2 regions of the Bacillus sp. BACIII genome follow, and region 1 is predicted to be linked to the other one. Evidence: predicted binding sites of a transcription regulator. Region 1 holds the regulator's gene; the other holds the start of a gene.
The links. Region 1 encodes NrdR, which represses ribonucleotide reductase genes. Its sites were predicted from a motif close to AACACNATATATNGTGTT; they were not measured.
Positions count from the first base shown of each region.

Region 2: the regulator NrdR is predicted to act here: its motif matches at 5,259-5,276, upstream of nrdI (class Ib ribonucleoside-diphosphate reductase assembly flavoprotein NrdI).

Region 1 covers NZ_CM174437.1:251,487-263,304, forward strand. The annotation lists gene mutM (DNA-formamidopyrimidine glycosylase) at 1-620, shown strand, start outside; gene ytaF (sporulation membrane protein YtaF) at 752-1,384, shown strand; gene coaE (dephospho-CoA kinase) at 1,400-1,993, shown strand; gene ACXN9U_RS01430 (aldo/keto reductase) at 2,032-2,874, opposite strand; gene ACXN9U_RS01435 (MFS transporter) at 2,929-4,128, opposite strand; gene ACXN9U_RS01440 (winged helix-turn-helix transcriptional regulator) at 4,312-4,698, shown strand; gene ACXN9U_RS01445 (glyceraldehyde-3-phosphate dehydrogenase) at 4,906-5,928, shown strand; gene speD (adenosylmethionine decarboxylase) at 6,167-6,547, shown strand; gene nrdR (transcriptional regulator NrdR) at 6,797-7,255, shown strand; gene dnaB (replicative helicase loading/DNA remodeling protein DnaB) at 7,366-8,775, shown strand; gene dnaI (primosomal protein DnaI) at 8,800-9,735, shown strand; gene ACXN9U_RS01470 (TVP38/TMEM64 family protein) at 9,767-10,408, shown strand; gene ytxC (putative sporulation protein YtxC) at 10,474-11,304, shown strand; gene thrS (threonine--tRNA ligase) at 11,714-11,818, shown strand, end outside.
Region 2 covers NZ_CM174437.1:1,184,428-1,196,245, reverse strand. The annotation lists gene ACXN9U_RS05920 (poly-gamma-glutamate hydrolase family protein) at 195-902, shown strand; gene ACXN9U_RS05915 (OsmC family protein) at 963-1,415, shown strand; gene erbB (SMR family multidrug efflux transporter EbrB) at 1,429-1,782, opposite strand; gene erbA (SMR family multidrug efflux transporter EbrA) at 1,800-2,114, opposite strand; gene ACXN9U_RS05900 (hypothetical protein) at 2,253-2,573, opposite strand; gene ACXN9U_RS05895 (YmaF family protein) at 2,675-3,079, shown strand; gene miaA (tRNA (adenosine(37)-N6)-dimethylallyltransferase MiaA) at 3,178-4,122, shown strand; gene hfq (RNA chaperone Hfq) at 4,162-4,383, shown strand; gene ACXN9U_RS05880 (YmzC family protein) at 4,479-4,754, shown strand; gene ACXN9U_RS05875 (hypothetical protein) at 4,837-5,052, shown strand; gene nrdI (class Ib ribonucleoside-diphosphate reductase assembly flavoprotein NrdI) at 5,312-5,704, shown strand; gene nrdE (class 1b ribonucleoside-diphosphate reductase subunit alpha) at 5,664-7,766, shown strand; gene nrdF (class 1b ribonucleoside-diphosphate reductase subunit beta) at 7,784-8,773, shown strand; gene ACXN9U_RS05855 (hypothetical protein) at 8,822-9,442, shown strand; gene ACXN9U_RS05850 (N-acetylmuramoyl-L-alanine amidase) at 9,491-10,249, opposite strand; gene spoVK (stage V sporulation protein K) at 10,557-11,525, shown strand; gene hflX (GTPase HflX) at 11,655-11,818, shown strand, end outside.

The DNA of each region.
Region 1 (11,818 bases):
CCCATCTTCGGATGGAGGGGAAATACGGTCTTTATCAGGCCGATGAGCCTGACGATAAACATGTTCACGTTGTGTTTCGCATGACGGACGGAACAGAGCTCCGCTACCGGGATGTCCGGAAATTCGGCACGATGCATTTATTTGCGCCGGGAGAGGAACTGAATGCATTACCGCTTTCACAGCTCGGGCCCGAACCAGATGATGAAGCCTTTACCGCCGCCTATTTAAAAGAGCGGCTGGCAAAAACGAACCGCGCGGTAAAAACCGCCCTGCTCGATCAAAAAGCGGTCGTCGGCCTCGGCAACATTTATGTCGATGAAGCTTTATTCCGGGCGCGGATTCACCCTGAGACAAAAGCGAACAGCCTGTCTGACGGACAGATAAAAAAGCTTCATACAGAAATTAAAGACACCCTTCAGGAAGCGATTGACGCGGGCGGGAGCACCGTCCGGTCTTATATCAATTCTCAAGGGGAAATCGGAATGTTTCAGCTCAAACATTACGTATACGGCAAAAAGGATGAGCCGTGCAAAACGTGCGGCACGATGATTTCTAAAATCGTAGTCGGCGGAAGGGGTACGCATTTCTGCGCCCGATGCCAAAAAAAAATCATAAACTGAAGCTGTTCAAGCAGGCGGCAGCAGAATGACTTTTTTCTAACACAGTTGATGACCTTTCTCCATATATATATTGTGATTCACCCAATAGGCATATGTCACAATTGCCGATCAAGAGAAAGGGAGAAACGGATATGGAGATTGTTTCTTTGCTGCTTTTGGCTTTTGCTGTCAGCTTGGACAGTTTTTCAGTCGGGTTTACGTATGGATTGAGAAAAATGAAAATCCCGTTCAAAGCGATTGCCGTGATCGCTTGCTGTTCAGCCTCTGTGATGTTTATATCCATGCTGATCGGCCATTTTCTGACAAAGATTTTCCCTGTATCCGTCACGGAGAAACTGGGCGGGCTGATCTTAATCGGAATCGGGGCATGGGTCATCTATCAATTTTTTAAACCGGCGAAAGAGCCGGATTACTTATTACACGAAAAAACACTGCTAAACCTTGAAGTGAAATCGCTCGGCATCGTGATTCACATTTTGAAAAAGCCGACCAGCGCAGATATTGATCAATCCGGAACCATTAACGGAGTCGAAGCGCTTCTGCTCGGTATCGCCTTATCTATTGACGCCTTTGGCGCAGGCATGGGAGCGGCCATTCTTGGTTTTTCTCCGGTTATGATGAGCGTGACCGTCGGGGTGATGAGCTCGCTGTTTGTGTCATTCGGCATCAACGCCGGGCATTTTCTTTCAAGATGTAATTGGATAGATAAAATGACATTTTTGCCGGGGATCCTGCTGATTATCATCGGGATTTGGAAAATGTAAGAAGGAGTGGGCTTTTTGAGCTTGGTCATCGGTTTAACGGGAGGCATCGCCAGCGGCAAAAGCACGGTAGCGCGCATGCTGATCGACAAAAAAATAACAGTCATTGATGCGGATGTCATCGCTAAGCAGGCGGTGGAAAAAGGAATGCCGGCTTACGGACAGATCGTTGAAGCGTTCGGAAAAGACATCCTGCTGGAAAACGGCGGCATTGACAGAAAAAAACTCGGTTCTATCGTTTTTACGGACGAACAGAAGCGTCTGATGCTGAATCAGATCGTTCATCCGGCAGTGCGTGCGGAAATGATGAAACAGCGGGATGAAGCCGTTGCGCGAAAAGAGCGGTTCGTCGTTTTGGATATACCGCTTTTGTATGAAAGCGGGCTTGACTATCTGGTCGGCAAAGTGCTCGTCGTCACCGTACCGGCAGACATCCAGCTCAAACGGCTGATGAAGCGGAATTCACTTACAGAAGAAGAAGCGATGAGCCGGATAACATCGCAAATGCCTTTAGCGGACAAAACAAAAAAAGCTGACGCCGTCATTGATAACAGCGGCAGTCTTGACTATACGAAGCATCAGCTGGAGGAAATATTGAGCAGCTGGACATAAAGAAACACCGTTCGGAAAACCGAACGGTGTTTTTCTGGTTAAAAATCAAAATTGTCAGGGTCCGGGCCGACACGGAGATTTTCGTTCAGATCATCAATCCGCTTCATATCGTCAGCTGACAGTTCGAAATCGAAGACATTTGCATTTTCTTCAATACGGTGTTTTTTAGTTGATTTCGGAATGGTGATGACGCCGTTTTGCAAATCCCAGCGCAAAATCACTTGAGCGGCTGATTTGCCGTATTTCTCAGCGATTTCCTGTAAGACGGGATGATCAAGCAGCTGGCCTTGCATCAATGGCGACCATGCTTCAAGCTGAATATTTTGTTCGGCGCAGAAAGCGTGCAGTTCTTTCTGTGTCAGACGGGGGTGGTACTCCACCTGGTTAATCATCGGCTTGATTTCCGTTTCTTTCATGAGATGTTTCAGATGGTGAATTTGGAAATTGCTGACCCCGATCGCCTTAATCCGTCCATCCCGGTAGAGGGTTTCGAGCGCCCGCCACGCATCGATGTACTTTCCTTCGACAGGCCAATGGATCAAATATAAATCTAAATAGTCTAAACCGAGTTTTTCTAAGCTTGTGTCAAATGCTTTTAACGTTTCTTCATACCCTAAATCGGCATTCCACACTTTTGACGTGACAAAAATGTCTTCACGCTTTAATCCCGCTTCTTGCAATCCTTGGCGGATGCCTTCGCCGACACCCTCTTCATTTCCGTAAATCGCGGCGGTATCAACACTGCGATAGCCGTGCACCAATGCCGTTTTCACCGCGTTGACGAGTTCCGCGCCTTCCTCTACTTTGAAAACTCCGATGCCGAACCAAGGCATCTCTACTCCGTTATGCAATGTTGCTTTTGCTTGTAAATGTGTTGTCATGTATATGTTCCTCCTATTGTTTGTTAAAAAAATTAAAATGCGCTGAAGAAAAACTCACCTCCTTTCAAGGACAGTGCGATCCCGCTTTTCAAGCTTTCTGCTCCATCCGGTTAACACGACCGCGCTGAGCACCATTAACGCCCCGATCCAAGCGGTATGAATAATCCCGATTGAATCTGTTATAATCCCGCCGGCAAAAGAACCGATTGCGATTCCGGCATTAAATGCCGCGATGTTTAAGGCTGATGCTGTATCAACGGCGCTTGGCGCAAAACGTTCACTCAGCATCACGACATATACCTGAAGCCCAGGCACATTCATAAACGCCAACAGCCCCATAAAAATAATGGTGATTAATCCGGCTGTTTTAAACGGCGCGGTAAAAGTCAGGACAAACAGCACAGCCGCCTGGACAATGAACATGTAAAACAATGCTCTCAGCGGATTCCGATTTGATAACCGGCCGCCGATCATGTTTCCGATGGCAATCGCAATTCCGTAAACAAGCAGGATGGCCGCGACGGTTTCTTTCTGAAAACCGGTTACTTCCTGAAGAAGCGGAGATAAATACGTAAACACGACAAACGTTCCGCCGTAGCCTAACGCTGTAATAATAAATAAAAGCAGCAGCCGGCCGTTTTTGACGAGTTTGATCTGTTCGGAAAATGCGGTTTTCGTTCCTTTGCGCAAATGTGACGGAACGAGAAGCGCATTTGTAAGGAATGCAATGATTCCTACCGCGACGATGACGGCAAATGCGATTCTCCATCCGAATTGCTGGCCGAGATAGGTGCCGAACGGAACACCGGTCACTGTAGCCACCGTCAGCCCCGTGAACATGATGGAAATCGCGCTTGCTCTTTTATGCTCCGGCACGATATTGGCGGCGATTGTTGCCCCGATTGACATGAAAATGCCGTGGGAAAAAGCCGAAATGACCCGTGCTGCCAGTAAGACGCCGATTGAGGAAGCGCTCGCTGCAAGTGTATTTCCGGCGATAAAAATCAGCATCACCCAGAGCAGCAGCGTTTTCCGCGACATGCCTGATGTAAGAGAAGTTAAAACCGGGGCGCCGAATGTCACACCCAGAGCATACATGGAAACGGTAAGTCCCGCCGTTGTCACAGGTATATGCAGATCATGAGATATAAGCGGCAGCAGTCCGACGCTGATAAATTCGGTTGTGCCGATCGCAAAAGCACTGACGGCTAATGCCAGCAGCGCTGGTAAATAGCTTTGGCGATGTGAAGACATCTGTTTTCCTCCTTGAACGAAAATGTATGGTTGAAATGATGCCGGGTAAACGATATAAGTATAAGAGTACATTCCTTTTCAGCCGGCAAATGTCATTATGATCGATAGATGAGTCATTGAAAAGAACGTACTTTTAAGTGCCATAGGCACTTTTTAGTTCCTATAGATGAGGAGGAATTACCGTTGCTGAAGAAAAAATATAATATATCTGTAGAGGCGACGCTTGAAGTGATCGGCGGAAAATGGAAGTGTGTGATCCTCTGCCACCTGATGCGCGGAAAAAAGCGGACAAGCGAATTGAAGCGGCTTATGCCGGACATTACCCAAAAGATGCTGACACAGCAATTGCGGGAATTGGAAGCTGACGGCGTCATCAACCGGATCGTGTACAATCAGGTGCCGCCGAAAGTGGAATACGAATTGAGTGAATACGGGCACAGCCTGGAAAGAATTTTAAACGCGCTGTGCGACTGGGGCGCGATGCATATTTCCAAACGGTACGGCGAGGTGTCATCCGTATTAGAGGACAGCATTTTAAATGACAAATTTAAAGATCCGGAACAAATATAAGAAAAAAGCAGGCAGCCAGAGATGCTGATCCTGCTTTTTTTATGGAAAAAAGATCATTTTATATGCAAAAAAACCGATTGAACAACATATTGATCGGTATAAGGGCGGATTTTTATCAAGTTGTACTGGCGGATTTCTTTTAATGTGTTATACTATATGTAATTAAAATTAAATTAGAGTGGCATATTAAAAAGGGGTGACCTGGGCATGAAGGTAAAAGTAGCAATCAACGGGTTTGGAAGAATCGGAAGAATGGTGTTCAGAAAAGCGATGGAAGATGATCAAATTCAAATAACAGCCATTAATGCAAGCTATCCCCCGGAAACGCTTGCTCATTTGATAAAGTATGACACAATTCACGGCAAATACGAGCAAGAAGTCGAGACCGCCGAAGACAGTCTGATCGTCAACGGAAAACATATTATGCTGTTCAATCGGCGGGACCCGAGAGAGCTACCGTGGAAAGAGTGCGGAATAGACATCGTCATAGAGGCAACGGGAAAATTTAATTCAAAAGAAAAAGCGATGAGCCATATTGAAGCAGGGGCGAAAAAAGTTATTTTAACGGCTCCGGGTAAAAATGAAGACGTTACCATTGTCATGGGAGTGAATGAAGAGAAGTTCAATCCGGATGAACATGTGATTATTTCAAATGCATCCTGCACGACAAACTGTCTTGCACCGGTCGTCAAAGTGCTTGATCAGGAATTTGGGATTGAGAGCGGCCTGATGACGACCGTTCACGCTTACACGAATGACCAAAAAAATATCGACAATCCGCATAAAGATCTGCGGAGGGCGAGAGCGTGCGGAGAATCCATCATTCCGACTTCTACAGGCGCGGCTAAAGCGCTGTCGCACGTGCTGCCTCATCTGAAAGGAAAGCTTCACGGTCTGGCTCTGCGGGTTCCTGTTCCCAACGTGTCCTTAGTGGACCTTGTCTGTGACCTGAAAACAGATGTGTCGGCCGAGCAAGTGAATGCCGCTTTCCAACGAGCCGCAAAGACGTCAATGTACGGCATTCTTGATTATTCGGATGAACCGCTTGTTTCTTCGGATTATAATACGAATTCACACTCCGCGATCATTGACGGGCTGACGACAATGGTGATGGAAGACCGAAAAGTAAAGGTGCTCGCCTGGTATGACAATGAATGGGGATATTCCTGCCGGGTCGTTGATCTTATCCGCCACGTCGCCGCGCGAATGAAACACCCGTCAGCTGTGTAGAATAAAGATCATGGACATTTGTTAGAAAAAACCCTTAACGGCATATTTGCAAAAAAACACTCCTTGCAAAATAAACTTAAACACAGTATACTATCTTTCGTGAACTTCTTGCTCGTGACTGCTTCGGAATTACTTAAAGGGTTAGGACCTCTCCGGACTAACTTTCCCCCGTGGTAAATGGCCGGGTCAGTTCTCGGAAATTCACTTTTTTAATTCTTGTTAAGGGGGGTCCATGATTATGGAAACAATGGGGCGTCACGTCATCTCCGAGCTGTGGGGATGCGATTTTGATAAGCTCAATGACATGGATTTTATTGAAAAAACGTTTGTAAATGCTGCTTTGAAATCAGGAGCTGAAGTGCGCGAGGTCGCATTTCACAAATTTGCACCGCAAGGCGTAAGCGGAGTCGTTATTATTTCTGAGTCACATTTAACGATTCACAGTTTTCCTGAACACGGATATGCAAGCATTGATGTTTATACTTGTGGAGACCTGGATCCTAATGTGGCTGCTGATTACATTGCGGACGCATTACATGCAGATACAAGAGAAAACATTGAAATACCGAGAGGAATGGGGCCTGTACAGATTAAACAGGCACAAGCGAAAGTACTGTAATTTTCAAAACGCAAACACAAGGGAGCTAAGCTGAAAAAGCCATTACGCGCTTTGAAGCTGATGCTCCTTTTCTAATGTAAAAAAACAGCATTGCTTTTTCTTTAAGCAATTTTTTTGTAAAATAGAGAAAGATAAGGCCGGTCTATCGGCTCTCCCAACACAATAGGCTCATCCTAGATACGTTGGCGGGCATTTACCGGAAGCTTGCGAACCGCATTACAGCAATGAAACAGATGGGAGCTGATCCAATTGAAATGTCCTTCATGCCAGCATAACGGTTCCCGCGTACTTGATTCACGGCCTGCGGACGAAGGGAAATCAATCCGCAGAAGGCGGGAGTGCGAAGCCTGCCATTACCGCTTCACTACATTTGAGAAGTTTGAAGAGATGCCTCTGATCGTCGTGAAAAAAGAAGGCGTCCGGGAAGAATTCAGCCGTGAAAAAATGCTGCGCGGATTAATTAAAGCCTGTGAAAAAAGGCCCGTTCCTTTAAAAACACTTGAAGACATGTGCTTTGACATTGAAAAAGAGCTGCGAAACCAAGGCGTATCTGAAGTCAAAAGCGAACTTGTCGGAGAAATGGTGATGGACCGGCTGGCGAAAATAGATGAGGTGTCTTATGTCCGCTTTGCCTCCGTCTACCGGCAGTTTAAAGATATAAACGTGTTTATTGATGAATTGAAAGATTTAATAAAGAAAGAGCGCTAAAGAGCTAAGAGATGATGTCTGGCTCTTTTCTCATGAGCAAAATTGGCATTTGATAGATGGCGGAAACGGTGTAAAATGAGAGTAGAAACATATCGGAAGGTTTGAGAATCATGGCTGACTATTGGAATGACGTATTGCCTGTAGATCCTTATACGGTCAAAAGCCGTTCGCTTCTTCAGGATGTCGACAGACAGGTTTTGACACATCTGTACCAGCCGCTGATCGGTTCATTTGCATTTTCCCTGTATATGACCTTATGGGGGGAGCTTGAGCAGAACCGTTTGTGGGGAGCTGAATCCACGCACAGACAGCTGATGGGCATGATGCAGGCAAATTTAAAAAAGATTCATCATGAACAGGGGAAGCTTGAAGGAATCGGGCTGCTGAAAGTGTATATCCGGGAGTCCGAGCAAAAGGAACGGATGTTTATTTATGAGCTGCTGCCCCCGCTCAGACCGAATGATTTTTTTGAAGACGGCATGCTGAATGTCTTTCTTTATAACAGAGTCGGTAAAACGAAATACCAGCAGCTGAGACAATTTTACACGCATCCTTCCGTCGGCGCGGATGCAAGGGAAATTACGCGTCCGTTTAATCACGCCTTTGCCTCTTTTCAGCCGAGCGAATGGAAAATGACGCCGGATATGGAAGAAGCGATGAAGCTCCCCGAGGACTATGAGACGGCGTCTGTCGGACAAGCGCCTTCCTATACGGTGACGGAGGAAGTGTTTGATTTTGAGCTTTTCATGGCGGGACTGTCAGAAACGATGATACCGCGCAAATCAATCACGCAGGACGTGCGGGAGAGCATTAAAAAGCTTTCATATTTATACGGAATAGATCCTATCTCCATGCAGCACGTCGTCATGACCGCAATTAATGAACAGGATACGATAACGGCCGAAGCACTGAGAAAAGCCGCCAGCGACTGGTATCAAATTGAAAGAAGCGGGAAGCTTCCGGAACTGATTGATAAAACACAGCCTGTCCGTCTGCGGGAAAACAAGACGGAAAAGGACGATTCATTGAATGCCGAACTCATTGCACAGCTTGAGACCATATCACCGAGAAAGCTTCTTCAGGACATTGCGGACGGGACCGAGCCGTCCAAAGCAGACCTGCAGATCATCGCCGATATTATGTTCGAACAGAAGCTTGAGCCCGGTGTCACCAATGTGCTGATTTATTATGTCATGCTGAAAACGGATATGAAGCTGTCCAAAAACTATATTCAAAAAATCGCCGCTCACTGGGCCAGAAAGAAAGTAAAGACGGTCCGGGAAGCAATGAAGCTCGCAATAGAAGAGCACAGGCAATATCTTGATTGGGCGGACGGCAAAACAAACGGCGCGGCGCGCGGCAAAAAAACCGTCCGGGAAGAAAAGCGCCCTGATTGGATGAAAGAAGAAGAAACCGGGAAGAAGTCTGAACAGCCGGCTCTTTCCGCGGAGGATCTTGAAGAACAGAAGAAAAAAATGATGGAAGAAATGAAAAAACTGAAAAAATACTCTGCCTACTGAGACAGAGAAGCGGGGTGATTCTGAATGGAACCGATCAGCCGATCCTTAGAAGGCGTGACGAAGAGACCTGACTTTCAAAAACGCCTGGAACGAATGCAGCAGCAAGTCATGGCCGACAAAGACGTCCAGGCTTTTTTGAAGGAACAGAAAGATGTAATTAATCAAAGCATGATTGACAGAGGGTTAAATAAACTGTACGAATACGTTCAGCAAAGCAAGCGGTGCGCCTTCTGTTCAAAAGACAACGAGACGAACAGCCTGCTTGAAGGCTATCATCCGAAGCTTGTGATCAACGGACGTTCTATTGATATTGAATATTACGAATGTCCGGAAAAGAGAAAGCTTGACCGCCAGAAAAGACAAAAGTCCCTGATGAAGAGCATGTATATCCAGCGGGATCTTCTCGGCGCGACGTTTCAGCAGATCGACATTACAGATCCGAGCAGACTCGGCATCTTCCAGCATGTGACGGATTTTCTGAAGAGCTATAATGAAACGGGCAAAGGCAAAGGGCTGTACCTGTACGGAAAATTCGGAATCGGAAAGACATTTATTCTAGCCGCCATTGCTAATGAGCTGGCGGAAAAAGAGTATTCATCAATGATCGTATATGTTCCCGAATTTGTCAGAGAGCTGAAAAACTCTCTCCAGGATCAGTCGCTGGAGGAGAAACTGAATATGGTCAAAACGACGCCCGTCCTGATGCTTGATGACATCGGAGCGGAGTCAATGACAAGCTGGGTCAGGGATGAGGTCATCGGCACCGTGCTTCAGCACAGAATGAGCCAGCAGCTTCCCACGTTTTTCTCGTCTAATTTTTCACCTGACGAGCTGAAGCATCATTTTACGTATTCACAGCGGGGAGAAAAGGAAGAGGTAAAAGCGGCAAGATTGATGGAGCGGATTTTATATTTGGCTTCGCCTGTCCGTCTTGACGGGGAAAACCGCCGCCGTCCATAATGCCGGCGTCCAAAGGGAAGGATTTGAGGGAATGAGGAATAAGAAGGCTGTCACATGGGCTGCGGCTGCGGCGGGAGCGGGCCTTTTGCTTTGGACAAACCGCAAATATCTGAATCTGTCGCCTAAGGAGATCCGTCTTTGGGTGTTATCGTTCGGTGTCTTTGCGCCGCTTGTGTTTATCGGAATTTCCATCGTCAGGCCTTTTGTGCTGTTTCCCGTATCAATCGTTTCCGTCGCCGGAGGATTGGCGTTCGGACCGTTTTTCGGCACCGTGTATACGCTGGCGGGCTCAATGGGCGCTGCGGCCGCGTCTTTTTTTGCGGCCGGGCTGTTTGCCTTTAAAGAAAAAAGCCGTCACGGAAAAATGGAAGCCATTCAAAAGCAGATGAAAACCAATGGCTTCTTTTATATTTTTATTCTTCGCATTCTGCCTGTAAATTTTGATGTGATCAGCTATGCCGCGGGTCTTTCGAAAGTCAGGCCGATGACGTATTTTTTGGCGACTGCAGCAGGCATCATCCCGGGGACGATCGTCCTGAATGTGCTTGGCGCGAGCTTTATGTCCGGAAATGTGCTGAACGTGCTCGGAGTCATCTGTCTTTACATCGTGTTTTTATCGCTTCCCCTCATCTTTAAGAAGAAGGTCCGCCATTTGTTCGGCGGTGAAAGCTAACCTTTACGTCTATTTTAAAAACATCCCCCATATACTTGTAACAGATGCCGTAAGGGGGGACAAATATGCTTGAAGTGATCTTTGAAGATGACCACGATACCGCCGCTTTTTTACATCTCATTCAGCAATCGGACGACCGGAGACATTTTATTGTCCGTGAAGGCATAAAAAAAGTCGGAATCGCAAGGTCTGAATCGGCTTTTTGCGTTCAGCGCTTTATTGAGCCGATTCTGGTCAGATTTTTTTTAGAATGTAAAGAAGACGAGCATATGCTTTCGCTTATTGAAGACGAATACTGCTTCACCGATCAGGATGAACAGCAGCAAATCCTTCAGCTTGCACACAGCATTATGGAAGGAGAGCTTGATGATCATCCGTTTGAGCCGAAGAAAGAGCCGCGCACACAGTTTATTTCAGAAGCGCTCCGGACGATTTCACTTGATGCGGGTGTTTTTTCCGTGCGTTCGTTTCAGACGTTCCGGCTCGGCAGGTATTATGAGCGGCTCAGGGAATACACCGAGGCTGCGATAGATGAATATCGGATGGAACAGGAATATCAAAACTTTATCCAGTCTTTGAGAGATTACGTGACATCCAATCCGCCGCGGATGAAGAAAGTCCATATCGTACATGACCGGGCTTTTACACTGTGGGAGCTGCGCTATGTGTCAGAACGGGAACAGAAAAAATACATAGACAGACGGTTTGTGCGGGAGCACCCGATGTATATAGATTCCCACCTGCTTGCGCCGCTGATCTCCATCGCGCCTGAGACGGTAGAACTGTATACGGACAAACCGGAGCATATGATGTCCAGAACGATCCAAAACGTGTTTCAGGAGCGGGTGCGTCTTTTTCCGTTAGGCGCGTTTGCGGCGGAAAAGACGGAAGGATAGCTGCACAGACGGCCTTGCGGCAGCAGCGGGGCTGTCTGTGCGAAATCAGACGGAAAACCGAGTTGCATTTTTCTCACAGACATTTTATAATACATAACAGATTAATGATTGCTACACGTATTGATAAGGACATGAAGCATTGATACCGGCTTTATAAGAGAGGAGAGCCCAGGCTGAAAGCTTTCCAGCTATGGATCATTGTCTTTACCGCCTTTGAACTTCAGCTGTGAACGCCGGAATAAGCGCCAGTAATAGCTGACGGGAACTCCCGTTACAGAGTTTAGAGCCGCAGGTGCCGATAAAACCGGCCGCGCGGAAAAAAGGGTGGAACCACGATTCCGTTTATTTAACCTCGTCCCTTTCATAGGGGGCGGGGTTTTTGATTTGCATAAAAAAAGGAGTGACGAAGATGTCAGATATGATCAACATCACATTTCCGGACGGAGCGGTAAAGGAATTTCCGAAAGGAACAACAACAGAAGATATCGCGGCATCCATCAGTCCGGGATTAAAG
Region 2 (11,818 bases), 930 kb from region 1:
TTTTTGCCTCTCTCAACCTTTTTTCACTGATGCCCGGCATTTGAGCGCTTGAACCGTGACCATCAATTGATTTTTCGAAACCGGGAAGTTTTTCACTGATGATAATGTTAATAGAATGTTAAGATAAGACCTATTGACAAAAATCCAAATAATGAATATCTCATTTTTCAGAAAGGAGCAAAGAAGGAGAGCTGATGAAAAGAATTATACTTAATGTCATCATTATCGTAGCAATGGTCTTACTAATAAGATGCGCTCATTATGCGTCAGACCCTGATCCCTCGAATTCTTCAGATACATACACAGATTTTAAAGATCTGGCTGAACATGAAGACCCCGACGATTATCATATATCGTACAATAAGCGAAAGGGGAGCCCTGTATTGATCATGTCGCCGCACGGAGGGAGAATTGAGGGCGGGGTGAGCGAGATCGTCCGCTCTTTCAGAGATGATTATTCAACCTACCTGTTTGAGGGATTAAAAGCGCATGATAACCAGACTCTTCATATTACGAGCACCAAGTTCGATGAGCCTTTAGCAGTCGAAAGCATTAAGCAGCACCATTATGTGATCGCAGTTCACGGTTATAAAGGCGACGAGAAAAATACCCTTGTCGGAGGAAGCGACCGGAAGCGGGCGGAAAAATTGGTGAGAGCTTTCAAACGAAATGGATTTCCTGCAGAATTGGCAACCTCAAAAACCGGTCTGGCCGGGGTTGACACAGAAAATATCAATAATCAGGCGCAAACAGGTCTGAGCATACAGCTTGAGATCAGCAGAGAACAGCGGGAAGCGTTTTTTGATAATTTCGACTACCGTGAAAGAGAATTCACAAAAACAGACGAATTTTACCGGTTTGTCCGTACGATAAAAAGAGTGATCAATCAAGAGTATTCATGAGCTTATCATAAGACAAACCAGTGAAAGATGAGTAAACTTGAAAAAAAGGAGGATGGTCCCTTGGCAAAACATCATTTTTATTTAAAAGCAAATTGGCCCGGAAATCGGAATGACGTCGGCGATATTAAAAGCGGCCGGCTGGAAACGGCTGTGTCCATTCCTAAGGAAATGGACGGTCCGGGAGAAGGCACAAATCCTGATGAGATGCTGCTTGGAGCGGCCGCGACCTGTTATATTATAACGCTTGCGGCAATGATGGAAAGAAGCGGTCTGGATAAAGAAGATTTACATATGGAATCTGAAGGAATTGTAGATGTAACAAACGGTGTGTTCACGTATCAAAAAATCATTCACCGCCCGTTTATATTATTAAAGCCGGATGCAAACGAAACGGATTTTGCACTGGCCAGGAAGTTAGCGCAAAAAGCGGAATCGTCGTGTATGATTTCACGAGCGGTTCAGGGAAACGTGGAGATGGAGCTTGAGGTTGAAGTAAAAGCCGCCCGCGCATGACGAATTCAAACGGTCAGCTCCGGGCCGTTTGATTTTTTTTCGTTTTTTGAGATTTGGAACGGTTCAGCAGGATGACGCCTGTGATGACCAACACAAGACCGATCATCATTTTGATCGTCATGGCTTCCTTAAAAACAATAAAGCCGACGATTGCAGTTAAAGCTGTGCCGACACCTGACCATGTCGCGTATGCGGTGGATAAATCAAGGCTTTTCAATGAAAAGCTCAAAAACATAAAAGAGGCTCCGATTCCGGCAATGACGCCGAGAGCGGGCCACAGGTGCGTAAAACCGTCCGACAGCTTCAGCATCGTGCTCCCGAACACTTCTGATACAATGGCTAATGCCAAGCAAAGTAATCCTTTCATCAGCATGCCTCTCCTTTCTACCAATTCATCAAAATGACACCGGCCAATAAGAAAAAGAGTCCGATGACGGCCTGCTTGTCCAGTTTTTCCTGGAACCACTTCGCTCCGATAATGGACGCAAGCACCGTTCCGGCCCCGCTCCATGTAGCGTAGGATAAGCTGAGCGGAATAAGATTCAGTGTCAGTGAAAGCATATAAAAGGCCAATGAATAGCCAGCCACTACAAGCGCGCTCGGCACAAACCGCGTAAATCCGCGGGAGACCTTCAGCATGGCCGCACCCATTGACTCTGATAAAATAGCAATTGTGAGGAAGATATAACCCAGAATCATATCCAATCCCCCTCTCATCATCATCTTCATGCCTTTTGTTTAAGGCAGTAAAATAAAATAATATCCGAACTTTACCCGGCAAGTCAAGACATTCGGCCTATATAAAAAGGCCCCTGAAAGGAGCCCTTTTTGATTGTCTTAGTAGTAATACGGATAACCTCCGTACGGATAGTAAGGGTAGCCGTAACCTCCGTACAAATACGGATTTAATAAGGCGCTTCCGACCAGACCCCCGACAAGCCCTCCGGCAAACGGACCGCCGAAAAATCCAAACGGACGTCCGAACCCGCCAAACCAAGGGCGGCCAAACCAAGGCCGGCCAAACCCAAAACCCGGCCGTCCGAATCCAAAGCCAAATCCGGGACGTCCGAACCCGAATCCCGGCCGGCCAAACCCAAATCCAGGCCGGCCAAACTGTCTCATATCACTATCTGCTGCGTATGCGTATTCTTCATTCATAATTAAGGTACCTCCAAGAATAAATTTTAGATGATAACAGAGTATTCAGCCCACCAATTTTTGATTGGGCGTTTATCAAAAAAATAAAGGAGTGAGCTTTTGTGGGCCTGTATCAGTCCGATTGGTCAAAAAAACCTCCGCACACACACGCTTACCGGGCTGTAACGGATATTGTGCAGGGGCATTACCATTTGATCGAAGGCTTCTCACAGCCTGAGAACGGCAGCAATACAGATCAGCATACACATTTCTATACGGGCATCACCTCATTTGAAAACGGGCATTTCCACAGATATTACGGTATTTCCGGCCCTGCCATTCCGAGGGCTGACGGAACGCATTACCATGAGCTTTCAGAGACCACCTTTGCCGCCTACAATGAGCCGATTCAGATCCAGTACGGCGGCGTCGTTTACGATCCGCGGGAGGAAGGCCGGAAAACGCACCGCCACACGCTCAAGGGAAAAACGAAAGAGGTTGTCGGCAACGAGCCGATCGGGTGGTAATTGACGTTTAGCGCTCAGGAAAAAGGGCAAAATGGATAGGTGCATGGAGCAATGAATGCTATAATTAGGGGGAGATTTATAAAAGAGAGTGATACATATTGAAAAATAAAAAACAGCCTGTCGTCATACTCGTCGGACCGACGGCAGTCGGAAAAACAAAACTGAGCATCGGACTCGCAAAAATGCTGAATGCGGAAATCATCAGCGGAGATTCCATGCAGGTATATAAAGGGATGGACATCGGAACGGCCAAAGTCACCGAAGAAGAGACAGAAGGCGTGCCGCATCACCTGATTGATATTTTGGAGCCGTCCGACACTTTTTCAACGGCCGATTATCAAAAAATGGTGAGAGAAAAAATCAGTGAGATTGCCGCCAGAGGAAAGCTCCCGATGATTGTCGGAGGGACGGGTCTGTACATCCAGTCTGTGCTGTATGATTATACGTTTACGGAACACTCCGGTGATCCTGTGTTCCGAGAGCGCATGGAGAAACTGGCTGCCGAGGAAGGGGCTGAGGCTCTTCATGCCAAACTTGCGGCGGCCGATCCGGAAGCAGCGGCAGCCATTCATCAAAACAATACGCGAAGAGTCATCCGCGCGCTCGAAATTCTGCACATATCGGGCAAAACAATGTCAGAACATCTTAAAACCCAAAAACGGGAGCTGCTTTACAATGCGGTGCTCATCGGTCTTACAATGGACAGAGAAGTGCTGTACGGCCGGATTAACGAGCGGGTTGACCTGATGATGGAAGCCGGCCTTCTTGAGGAAGTCAAGCGGCTGTATGATATGAATATCCGGGACAGCCAATCGATTCAGGCGATCGGCTATAAAGAGCTGTATGAATATCTTGATGGAAAAGTGCCGCTTTCTCAGGCCGTGGAGCAATTAAAACAAAATTCAAGACGTTATGCGAAACGCCAGCTGACCTGGTTTCGCAATAAAATGTCCGTTTCATGGACCGATATGACGCCGCCTGTTGATCTTGAACAGAAAAAAAAGGAAATTTTCGAGTGTATAGCAGGAAAACTGGAAATTTAATCGAAACAGTATTGTATTGAGAACCAAGGAGGACGAAACATGAAACCGATTAATATTCAGGATCAGTTTTTGAATCAAATCCGAAAAGACAATACGTTCGTCACGGTATTTTTACTCAACGGCTTTCAGCTTCGCGGCCAGGTAAAAGGCTTTGACAACTTTACCGTCTTACTCGAAACGGAGGGGAAGCAGCAGCTTATTTATAAACATGCCATCTCCACGTTCGCCCCGCAAAAAAACGTTCAGCTTGAGCTTGAATAAACTTTTGCCAAAGACCATGAACAATGGTCTTTTTCTATGCGCATCTGTATATTGCCGGCTTTATATCGGCAACATAAAAGGGGGCTTGGAAAACGATGTTCGAAAGTGAGAATGAACTGAGAAGAATCAGGATAACGCTCGTCTGGATCGCTGTTTTTTTGCTGTTTGGAGCATGCAGCAATCATGAAACGGTGGTGACGGATGATGACGGCGGCTTGACGGATGCCGAAGCGCAGACAGAAGACACGGTGCAGCTGGAGCATAACCATTTCGGCGTCGTCGAAGACGGTTATTTAAAAATATATCGTTACGACGAAAAAACGAATAAAGTCAAACTGAAAAAAGAAACGATGTTAGATGAGCTTGAATAAATTTCACAAGCTTTCGAATTTACAAAGCGGGCCGCACAAGCTACACTAGTTACTGACATTGATCATGCAGAGGGTGAGACGATTGAAACACAAGGTGATAATCAACCATTGGGAAGAAACCTGTGAAGATGATTCCTGCTATGAATATGGAACCAGCATCATTGTTGACGGCAAAGAACTGCTCAGAGAGGCTTCCATCACAAGCGCTCTGAAAGCTGTGCTGAAAGAAATCGGCGCTGATGCGGAAATAGAAGAGACCGTTGAAAGCGAAAAAAAATGTGATTCTTACAAAAAATAAGAATAAAAGTCTAGACTACTAAGCAGTTTTTTTTCATGTTATGATAGACATCGGCTTACACATGACACCTTGAGTAGGATGAGAGATGATTCTCGTTCTGCTCTCTTTTTTGGGCGTTAATCGGGGCAGAACCAAGGTCCGCTCTTTCAAAAATATGAACTTTTTATAAATCGATCTCAATATGTTGTGTTTTTCTGAGAGGTTAGTATACTATATATAGTGTTAAGAGATTCATTATTTTTGATAGGTCGTGATAAGGATGGTTCAAATCATATTTGATTCAAAGACAGGGAATGTTCAGCGTTTTGTGAATAAAACAGACTTTCAGCTGATCCGCAAGGTGGATGAAATGGACCACGTGGACACTCCGTTTGTTTTGGTCACCTACACGACAAACTTTGGCCAGGTACCGGCATCAACACAATCATTTCTCGAAAAATACGCCCATCTCTTATTAGGAGTCGCTGCGAGCGGCAACAAAGTATGGGGCGATAACTTTGCAAAAAGCGCCGATACCATTTCAAGACAATATCAGGTGCCGATCTTGCACAAATTTGAACTCAGCGGCACAGCGAAAGACGTTGAATTGTTTACTCAGGAGGTAGAAAAAGTTGTCACAAAACCAAGTGCCAAAATGGATTCAGTTAAATAACGAAATTATGATCCAACAAGATGGGAAATTCCAGTTTGATAAAGATAAAGAGGCTGTACATAGCTATTTTGTTGACTATATCAACCAAAACACAGTTTACTTTCACGATTTGAAAGAGAAGCTGGATTATTTAATTGAAAACCAATACTACGAAGAAGAATTCTTAAGCCTGTATTCTTTTGAAGACATTAAAGAAGTGTTTAAGACAGCTTACGCAAAGAAGTTTCGTTTTCCTTCCTTCATGAGTGCGTTTAAATTCTATAATGACTATGCTTTGAAAACGAATGACAAAAAAAGAATCCTCGAGCGTTACGAGGACCGGATCTCAATTGTTGCGCTGTTCTTCGCAAACGGCGACACTGAGAAAGCGAAAGAATATGTGAATCTGATGATCAACCAGGAATATCAGCCGAGCACGCCGACATTCTTAAATGCGGGCCGCAAACGACGCGGAGAGCTTGTCAGCTGTTTCCTTTTGGAAGTCAATGATTCCTTAAACGACATCTCCAGAGCGATCGACATCTCCATGCAGCTTTCTAAACTGGGCGGCGGGGTTTCTCTTAACCTGTCTAAGCTCCGTGCGAAAGGTGAAGCGATTAAAGATGTGGAAAACGCCACAAAAGGCGTCGTAGGCGTGATGAAGCTTCTTGATAATGCGTTCCGCTACGCTGACCAAATGGGGCAGAGACAAGGCTCAGGCGCGGCATACCTGAACATCTTCCACCGGGATATTAATGATTTTCTTGATACGAAAAAAATCTCGGCTGATGAAGATGTCCGCGTTAAAACCCTTTCTATCGGCGTCGTGATTCCGGACAAGTTTGTCGAGCTTGCGCGTGAGGATAAAGCCGCTTATGTCTTTTATCCTCATACGATTTATAAAGAATACGGCCAGCATATGGACGAAATGGACATGACGGCGATGTATGAGGAGCTTGTCGACAACCCGCGCGTCAAAAAAGAAAAAGTGAATGCGCGCAAATTGCTTGAAAAGCTTGCCGTTCTCCGTTCTGAGTCAGGCTATCCGTACATTATGTTCCAGGATAACGTAAACAAAGAGCACGCGAATAACCACGTATCAAAAGTAAAATTCTCGAACCTTTGCTCTGAGGTGCTTCAGGCGTCACAGGTTTCAGCTTACACAGATTATGACGAGGAAGACGAAATCGGCCTGGACATTTCCTGCAACCTTGGTTCTTTAAATATTTTAAATGTCATGAAACATAAATCGATTGAGCGCACGGTGAAACTCGCGACGGATTCCCTGACTCATGTGTCCGAGACGACGGATATCCGCAACGCGCCGGCAGTCAGACGCGCAAACAAAGCGATGAAGTCGATCGGTCTAGGTGCGATGAACCTGCACGGCTACCTTGCCCAAAACGGCATTGCTTACGAAAGCCCGGAAGCAAGAGATTTCGCGAATACGTTCTTTATGATGGTGAACTTTTATTCCATCCAGCGTTCAGCTGAGCTTGCAAAAGAAAAAGGCGAAACGTTTGAGCATTATGAAGGCTCCACTTATGCAACGGGAGAATATTTCAATAAATATATTGAAAAAGAATTCTCGCCGGCATACGAAAAAATCGCTGCGCTCTTTGAAGGCATGCACATCCCGACAATCGAAGACTGGAAAGAGCTGAAGGCGTTTGTCGCTGAAAACGGCATGTACCACAGCTACAGACTGTGCATCGCGCCGACAGGCTCCATTTCCTACGTCCAATCCAGCACGGCCTCCGTTATGCCGATTATGGAACGGATTGAGGAAAGAACATACGGAAACTCCAAAACGTATTACCCGATGCCGGGGTTAGCGTCTAATAACTGGTTCTTCTACAAAGAAGCTTATGATATGGACATGTTCAAAGTAGTGGATATGATCGCGACAATCCAGCAGCATATCGATCAGGGAATCAGCTTTACCCTGTTTTTGAAAGATACGATGACAACTCGTGATCTGAACCGTATTGATCTGTATGCCCACCATAGAGGCATCAAAACCATTTACTATGCAAGAACGAAAGATACCGGGCAGGACAGCTGTCTTTCTTGTGTCGTTTGATTAAAGGAGAGTTTACAGTGACAAAAATTTATGACGCAGCAAACTGGTCAAAGCATGAAGATGATTTTACCCAAATGTTTTACAACCAAAACGTAAAGCAGTTCTGGCTTCCCGAAGAGATCGCATTAAACGGCGATCTCCTCACTTGGAAGTACTTGGGTAAAAATGAGCAGGATACGTACATGAAGGTGCTCGCCGGCCTGACACTGCTTGATACAGAGCAGGGGAACACGGGCATGCCGATTGTGGCCGAGCACGTAGAAGGCCATCAGCGAAAAGCGGTTCTTAATTTCATGGCGATGATGGAAAACGCGGTGCACGCAAAATCATATTCAAATATTTTTATGACACTTGCTCCGACTGAAACGATCAACGAAGTGTTTGAATGGGTAAAGCAGAATAAGTACCTGCAGAAAAAAGCCCAAACCGTTGTCGGACTGTACCGCGCTATCAAAAAAGACGATGAGATTTCGCTGTTTAAAGCGATGGTCGCTTCCGTTTACTTAGAAAGCTTCCTTTTCTACAGCGGTTTCTATTATCCGTTATATTTCTACGGACAGGGAAAACTGATGCAAAGCGGTGAAATCATCAACCTGATTCTTCGTGATGAAGCGATCCACGGCGTCTATGTCGGATTGCTTGCCCAAGAAATATACAATAAACAAACAGAAGCGAAAAAGGCGGAACTTCGTGAATTTGCGATTGAGCTTTTAGAAGAGCTTTATCACAATGAACTTGAGTATACCGAGGATCTGTACGATCAAGTCGGGCTGTCTCATGACGTAAAGAAATTCATCCGCTATAACGCCAATAAAGCTTTGATGAACTTAGGGTTCGATCCTTACTTTGAAGAAGAGGATATTAATCCGATCGTATTAAACGGATTAAACACCAAAACGAAATCACATGATTTCTTCTCCATGAAAGGGAACGGCTACAAAAAAGCGACGGTAGAACCGATTAAAGACGAGGATTTTTATTTCGGTCAAGATGAAGATCAGATATAATATCTGCTCTTTTGGCTTGAATGGAGAAATATGACAGGAGGAACCGACATGGATAAAATGGATGAAATCATCTTAGCCGCGCCGCGGAGTGACGTCTTCCAAAACGAAACGCTGACATTCCAGGGAGTCAACAGCGAAGATGAGCGTATCGTGAAGATTATGGCTCAAATTGAGGAGCATTTTTCAGAAATCAGAAGAGGCGACGCGGAAGAGGACCCGCGTTTTAAACAGCCGATTCCGTATGTCGTCATCCGCCGCGATGATGAGGTGTTTGTGTATGAGCGGCTCGCGGGCGGCGGAGAATCGCGCCTTCATAATAAACTTTCCCTCGGCTTCGGCGGTCACATGAATCCTATGGAGGGAGCGGCCTCATTTGCGGAGGTGCTGAAACAGAATACCGACCGGGAGTTAGCAGAAGAACTGCATATTCTTGAGGAAGACAAACAAAACATTGTCACACTCGGTTTAATCAATGATGATGAAAACAGTGTCGGAAAGGTGCATATCGGCATCCTTTCTGCGCTCCAATTAGCGTCTGGAGCACAAGTCGAAGTGAAAGAAAAAGAGCAGATCGCCGGCCGCTGGATGAAAGTGAACGAATTAAAAGAAGAAGACGTGTATCAGCGGCTTGAAACTTGGTCTCAGTTTGTCGCCGATATTCTTCAATAACAGAAAAACCCCTGTTCCTCCTTAAAAAGGGAGAACAGGGGTTTTTCATTAGTTTAACGTAATGACGGTATCAAATCCCGCTTTTTTGGCCCGCGCTGCTAAAGATTCAGCATAATCTCTGGAAGAGAATGCGCCGATCTGCACTTTAAATAAGCCGTCTTTTGGAAGCACAATCGCATCAAAACCTTTAGACACCGCATTGGCGGCAAGTGCATCAGCATTTGCTTTCACATTGAAAGCGCCGATTTGCACTTTATATAAGTCAGGCTTTTTTTTTAGACCGAAAGCCTGCTCCAAGCCCTTGGCATGTCCTCTTGCAAGGCTTTCAATAAAACTGGCTGTTTTCAATTTGTTTGCATCAGCTGCCGTATCAACAAAACCATTCTCCGTCAAAATCGCCGGCATACTTGTCTCCCGCAGCACATGGAAGTTGGCTGTTTTTTTCCCTCGGTCATTAAAACCGGATGCTTGGATTACTTGCGTGTGAACGGCTGATTGATAAGTCGAAGTCGGCGCTCCTACACCCGGGTAAATATAGCTTTCGAATCCGGTTCCGCCTCCTGAGTTAATATGAATGGATAAAAAATAATCTGCGCCCCAGCTGTTGGCGGCATCCGTTCTTTCCGTCAGACTGACCGTCTTATCGCTTGTCCTGCTCATCGTGACAGAAACCCCTTCATACTCATTCGTCAGAATCGTGCGCAAAACCAGTGCGATCTCCAGCGTGACCGCTTTTTCCTGAAGCCCGTTTCCGGTTGCACCTGAATCAGTTCCGCCATGACCGGGGTCTAAAAAAATTTTAACCATTCTCCATCACCTCATTACAGCATATGATGATATTTAAAAGGTGCTTGTACGGCTGTCATTCATGAAAAAAATGAGAAATCCGCCCGGCATTTCCCGGAAAATAAAAATAAATGGTTTGTCCTTCCGTTTCAGCTGAATACAATAAGAAATGAAAAATATTTCTCGGGAAAGCGCAGGATTCAGCATCATTCCCGAAGAGAACGGAAAATGCGACAGATAAAAGGGGTAATCGGGCCTCATGATGATAGGCGGGTGTCACGGAACGCCTTTATCATGAATAAGATAAAGAGAGAACAGAGAGGTGAGCATGTTGGAGCGCGCTGTAACCTATAAAAATAACGGACAAATTAACATCATTCTTAATGGCCAAAAGCAAGTGCTGACAAATGCGGAAGCTGAGGCGGAATATCAGGCCGCCCTGCAAAAAAATGAAGCCAAGCACAGCATTCTGAAAGAAATTGAAAAAGAAATGAACACATTAGTGGGTATGGAAGAAATGAAGCGCAACATTAAAGAAATTTATGCGTGGATATTCGTCAACCAAAAACGGGCCGAACAAGGGCTGAAAGTCGGAAAACAAGCTCTTCATATGATGTTCAAAGGCAATCCCGGCACCGGAAAAACAACCGTCGCGAGACTGATCGGCAAGCTTTTCTTCGAAATGAACGTGCTTTCCAAAGGACATCTGATCGAAGCAGAACGTGCCGATCTGGTCGGTGAATACATCGGACACACAGCGCAAAAAACGAGAGATCTGATTAAAAAATCGCTCGGAGGCATTTTATTCATTGATGAAGCATACTCACTTGCAAGGGGCGGAGAAAAGGATTTCGGTAAAGAGGCGATTGATACGCTTGTCAAGCATATGGAAGACAAACAGCATGAGTTTATTCTGATCCTGGCAGGGTACTCGAGAGAAATGACACATTTCCTGTCATTAAATCCCGGCCTGCAATCGCGTTTTCCTATCAGCATCGATTTTCCGGATTACTCTGTCGCTCAGCTGATGGACATTGCAAAGCGCATGATAGCGGAGCGGGAGTATCAATTAAGCCAGGAAGCCGAGTGGAAGTTAAAAGATTACTTAATGACGGTGAAAAGCACGACAAGCCCCATTAAATTCAGCAACGGACGTTTTGTCAGAAATGTGATTGAAAAATCAATCCGCGCTCAGGCCATGAGGCTTTTAATGGGGGACCAATACTTAAAAAACGATCTGATGACGATCAAGAGTCAGGATTTATTTATAAAAGATGACACCGCAGCTCATGAATAATCCTCTCAGCCGGGTTTGAGAGGCCTTTTTTTATTTCTCTCTTTAAAACCCGCCGGATGTGTGGTATACGTCCTGCGGGTTTGGTATGATAGTACTACTGCCCAATACGACACAGAAAGGAACATCCATGTGAACGAACAGGAAGAAAAAAAAGAAACGGTCATTTTAGTCGGCTGCCAGCTTCCGCACATGACCGACGAGCACTTTGAACATTCCATGGACGAGCTCGCTTCATTGACAAAAACGGCTGACGGAACGGTGCTGACCCGGATTACGCAAAAACGGAACAGAGC